Regions from separate parts of the Micromonospora sp. NPDC048868 genome, predicted to be linked through region 2. Evidence: predicted binding sites of a transcription regulator. Region 2 holds the regulator's gene; the other holds the start of a gene.
What was found. Region 2 encodes HrcA, which represses chaperone genes, less so after heat shock. Its sites were predicted from a motif close to GGTTNGCACNCTCNNNNNGAGNGTGCNAACC; they were not measured.
Positions count from the first base shown of each region.

Region 1: the regulator HrcA is predicted to act here: its motif matches at 888-918, upstream of groL (chaperonin GroEL).

Region 1 is NZ_JBICUN010000004.1:345,036-347,431, reverse strand. Features, by position in the region: gene ACGFNF_RS08940 (DUF3824 domain-containing protein) at 1-840, shown strand, start outside; gene groL (chaperonin GroEL) at 1,115-2,396, shown strand, end outside.
Region 2 is NZ_JBICUN010000001.1:566,096-568,491, reverse strand. Features, by position in the region: gene ACGFNF_RS02670 (DUF4870 domain-containing protein) at 1-500, opposite strand, end outside; gene hrcA (heat-inducible transcriptional repressor HrcA) at 745-1,767, shown strand; gene dnaJ (molecular chaperone DnaJ) at 1,841-2,396, shown strand, end outside.

The DNA of each region.
Region 1 (2,396 bases), on a different contig from region 2:
CCGGCCGACCTGCTCGTCACCCCGCCCGGCGCGGGCGTCAACGGCTGGTTCGGCCGGTGCGTCGGCGCGGTGCGTCGGGGCTGGCGGCTGCTGCTGCCGATCCTGCTGCTCACCCAGGTGCTGCCGGCCATGGTGGTGTCGATGCTCTCGCTGGTCGTCGACCCGAGCGCCAAGTGGGAGGAGTCGATGGCCGGCGACCCCGCCGCGCTGCCCGACACCTTCCTGACCGACACGGTCGTCCTGCTGTCCGTGGTGCTCGGCAGCGCCCTCGTCTTCGGCTTCGTGCAGAGCCTGGGCTGGGCGGCCGGCACCTGGGTGGTCACCCGGCAGGCGGCAGGTCAGCCGGCGAGCGTGGGTGCCGCCCTCTCCTACGGGGTGCGCCGGGCGCTGGGCCTCTGGGGCTGGACCCTGCTGATGAGCGTCATCATCGGGCTCGGGGTCTGTCTCTGCGTGATCCCCGGCATCTACTTCGCCTTCGCGCTGAGCATGGCCGGCCCGGTCTACCTGTTCGAGCGGCAGCACCCGATCGGCCGTTCCTTCCGCATGTTCCACGACCGGCTCGGTCTGCTGCTCGGCCGGGTGGCGCTGGTGGCGGCGGCGGTGATCGTCGGCAGCGGGGCCGCCAGCATGGTGGAGGGCATCGGCACGCTGCCGTTCGGCACCACCCCGCTGGAGTCGCCCGGCACGGCGGTCGGTGTGCTCGTGGTGACGCTGGTGGGCGCGGTGCTGGCCCTGCCGACCCACCTCGCCCAGCTGGTCGGCCTGGTCGTCACGTACGCCGAGCAGCGTGCCCACGAGGGGCCGGTGGACAGCGCCCGGCTGGCCGGTGAACTCGGCTGACCGGGGCGATCGTGCTTGCACTCGGCAGGGGAGAGTGCTAAACAAGTCATTGGCACTCGCATACCGCGAGTGCCAATGGTCGGGGCGGTAGGGCCACGGTCGTAGCGGCGTCCAGACGCGGCTGCGGCACATGGCCGGTCGTCGCGGGCTATCCGGCCCGGCCGAGGAGACGTCGTCGTCGCCAGGTGGCGACGTCCCAAGGTGCGTACACCAGGCGGCCCATCCGGGACACACACTCCGGGTGGCCCGTGAGTGTCCAGGAGGACAACGCCGTATGGCCAAGATGATCGCGTTCGACGAAGAGGCGCGCCGCGGCCTCGAGCGGGGCATGAACCAGCTCGCCGACGCCGTGAAGGTGACCCTCGGCCCCAAGGGCCGCAACGTCGTCCTCGAGAAGAAGTGGGGTGCCCCCACCATCACCAACGATGGTGTGAGCATCGCCAAGGAGATCGAGCTCGAGGACCCCTACGAGAAGATCGGCGCCGAGCTGGTCAAGGAGGTCGCGAAGAAGACCGACGACGTCGCCGGTGACGGCACGACGACGGCGACTGTCCTGGCCCAGGCCCTGGTCCGCGAGGGCCTGCGCAACGTGGCCGCCGGTGCCAACCCGATGGCCCTGAAGCGGGGCATCGAGGCCGCCGTGGCCAGCGTCTCGGAGGAGCTGCTCAAGCTCGCCAAGGACGTCGAGACCAAGGAGCAGATCGCCTCCACCGCCTCCATCTCCGCCGGTGACACCAGCGTCGGCGAGATCATCGCCGAGGCGATGGACAAGGTGGGCAAGGAAGGCGTCATCACCGTCGAGGAGAGCAACACCTTCGGGCTGGAGCTGGAGCTCACCGAGGGTATGCGCTTCGACAAGGGCTACATCTCGGCCTACTTCATGACCGACCCGGAGCGCATGGAGGCCGTCTTCGACGACCCCTACCTCCTGATCGTCAACAGCAAGATCTCGTCGGTCAAGGACCTGCTCCCGATCCTCGAGAAGGTCATGCAGTCGGGCAAGCCGCTGCTGATCATCTCCGAGGACATCGAGGGCGAGGCCCTGGCCACCCTGGTCGTCAACAAGGTCCGGGGCACCTTCAAGTCCGTCGCCGTCAAGGCGCCGGGCTTCGGTGACCGCCGCAAGGCCATGCTGGCCGACATCGCCATCCTCACCGGTGGCCAGGTCATCAGCGAGGAGGTCGGCCTCAAGCTGGACGCCGTCGGCCTCGACATGCTGGGCCGCGCCCGCAAGGTCGTGGTGACCAAGGACGAGACCACCATCGTCGACGGTGCCGGCGACGCCGAGCAGATCCAGGGCCGGGTCAACCAGATCCGGGCCGAGATCGACAAGAGCGACTCCGACTACGACCGCGAGAAGCTGCAGGAGCGGCTGGCCAAGCTGGCCGGCGGCGTCGCGGTGATCAAGGTCGGCGCGGCCACCGAGGTCGAGCTCAAGGAGCGCAAGCACCGCATCGAGGACGCCGTGCGCAACGCGAAGGCCGCCGTCGAGGAGGGCATCGTCCCGGGTGGTGGCGTCGCGCTGGTGCAGGCCGGCAAGACCGCCTTCGACAAGC
Region 2 (2,396 bases):
GCGGCGTGCGCCCGGGCGGTCGGCGACTGCTGCCCCCGGACCATCAGCGCGATGAGCGGCGCCAGCCAGCCGAGCATGCCGCCGCCGACGATCACGCCGGCCGCGCCGCCGAAGTGGGCGATCAGGGCCCAGTTCTTGTCCTCGTTGCTGGCGTAGCCGCCCGTCGGCGGTCCGTAGCCGCCACCGGCCGGATAGCCGGCCCCCGGCGCTCCGTAGCCGCCGGGCGCTCCGTAGCCGCCGGGCGGTCCGTAGTCGCCGGGCGGGGGATAGCCACCAGGCGGTGGGTAGTCGCCGGGCGGCGGGTAGCCGCCCGACGGCGGCTGGTCACCGGTGGGCGGCGGATAGCCACCGGGTGGAGGATGGCTGCCCGGGCCCGGTGCCCCGGACAGTGGTGCGGTGGGGTCGCCGTAGCCGGCGGGGCCGGGAACCCCCGACGGGGCGGTCGGGTCCGGCGGGAAGCCGGGGTCCCCCGCTCCGGGAGGGCGAGGTGGTTCAGTCATGAAGGTCACGGTAGGGGCAGCCGGCAAGGCGGCACCAGCGCGACACCGGCCGGGACGCCCGGAACACCGGCCCCACGGGGGCGTCGGGCGGGCCCGCGCGGTCGCCGATCGGACTGATCACCCCAGGTCGATCATCGCGCGGGCGGCCCCGCCGACGTAGACTGGCACTCGCTACAGTCGAGTGCCAGCAGCCCACCCCGGCCCCCCGCGTGCCGGGGCCGACGTGCGACAGGAGGTGGGGAGGATGGGTCTCGACGACCGCAAGCTCGCCGTGCTGCGCGCGATCGTCGAGGACTACGTCGCCACGCAGGAGCCCGTCGGCAGCAAGGCGCTTGTCGAGCGGCACCAGCTGGGGGTCTCACCGGCGACCGTCCGCAACGACATGGCCGTGCTGGAGGAGGAGGGCTACATCCGCCAGCCGCACACCAGCGCCGGCCGGGTGCCCACCGACCGGGGCTACCGGCTCTTCGTGGACCGGCTGTCCCGGGTGAAGCCGCTCAGCCCGGCCGAGCGCCGGGCGATCGAGCGTTTCCTGGTCGGCGCCGTCGACCTCGACGACGTGGTGCACCGCACCGTCCGGCTGCTGGCGCAACTCACCCGGCAGGTCGCCGTCGTGCAGTACCCGAGCCTGGCCCGTTCCTCGGTGCGTCATCTGGAGCTGGTGCCGATCTCCACCACCCGGCTGATGCTGGTCATGATCGCCGACACCGGCCGGGTCGAGCAGCGGCTGGTCGAGCTGCCCGCGCCGATCCCCGCCGACGACGTCACGGACCTGCGCCGGCTGGTCAACGAGAAGCTGGTCGGCACCCGGCTGTCGGAGACGCCGCCGCTGGTGCAGGCGCTCGTCGAGGAGTCGGTGCCGCACCTGCGCCCGGCCATGACCACCCTCTCCACCGTGCTGCTGGAGACGCTGATCGAGCGGCACGAGGAGCGGATCGCGCTGGCCGGGACGGCCAACCTCACCCGCGGCGGCCTGCTCGACTTCCAGGGCTCCCTGCGCCCCATCCTGGAGGCGCTGGAGGAGGAGGTCGTCATGCTCAAGCTCATCGGCGAGGCGGAGCCGAGCACGACGCGGGTGCTGATCGGCGACGAGAACGAGATCGACAACCTGCGCGCCGCCTCGGTGGTCAGCACCGGCTACGGGCCGGGCGCGACCAGCGTCGGCGGCCTCGGCGTGCTGGGGCCGACCCGGATGGACTACCCCGGCACCATCGCCACGGTGCGGGCCGTGGCACGCTACGTGGGCGAGCTGCTGGCCCAGAACTGACCAGTCAGGGCCGACGGCCGGCTCCAGCCGCCGACCGGCGCAACGCGAGACGAACATGAGGACACGGAACGCAGTGGCCAGGGACTACTACGGCATTCTCGGCGTGAGCCGGGAAGCCTCCGACGACGAGATCAAGCGCGCCTACCGCAAGCTGGCGCGGCAGTTCCACCCGGACGTGAATCCGGATCCGGAGGCCCAGGAGAAGTTCAAGGACATCAACGCCGCGTACGAGGTCCTCTCGGACGACCGGAAACGGCAGATCGTCGACCTGGGCGGTGACCCGCTCGCCCCCGGGGGCGGGGGCGCGGGTGGCCCGGGCGGCCCCGGCGGCGCCGGGCCGTTCGTCGGCTTCCAGGACATCATGGACGCGTTCTTCGGCGGCGCGGCCGGCGGTTCGCGGGGTCCGCGACCGCGTACCCGGCCCGGCGCCGACGCGATCCTGCGGCTGGAGCTGGACCTGCACGAGACCGCGTTCGGCGTCGAGGCGCCGATCACCGTCGACACCGCCGTGCTCTGCACCACCTGCTCCGGCGCCGGCACGGCGGCCGGCACCCACCTGGCCACCTGTGAGGCGTGCGCCGGCCGGGGCGAGGTGCAGTCCGTGCAGCGCACCTTCCTCGGCCAGGTGG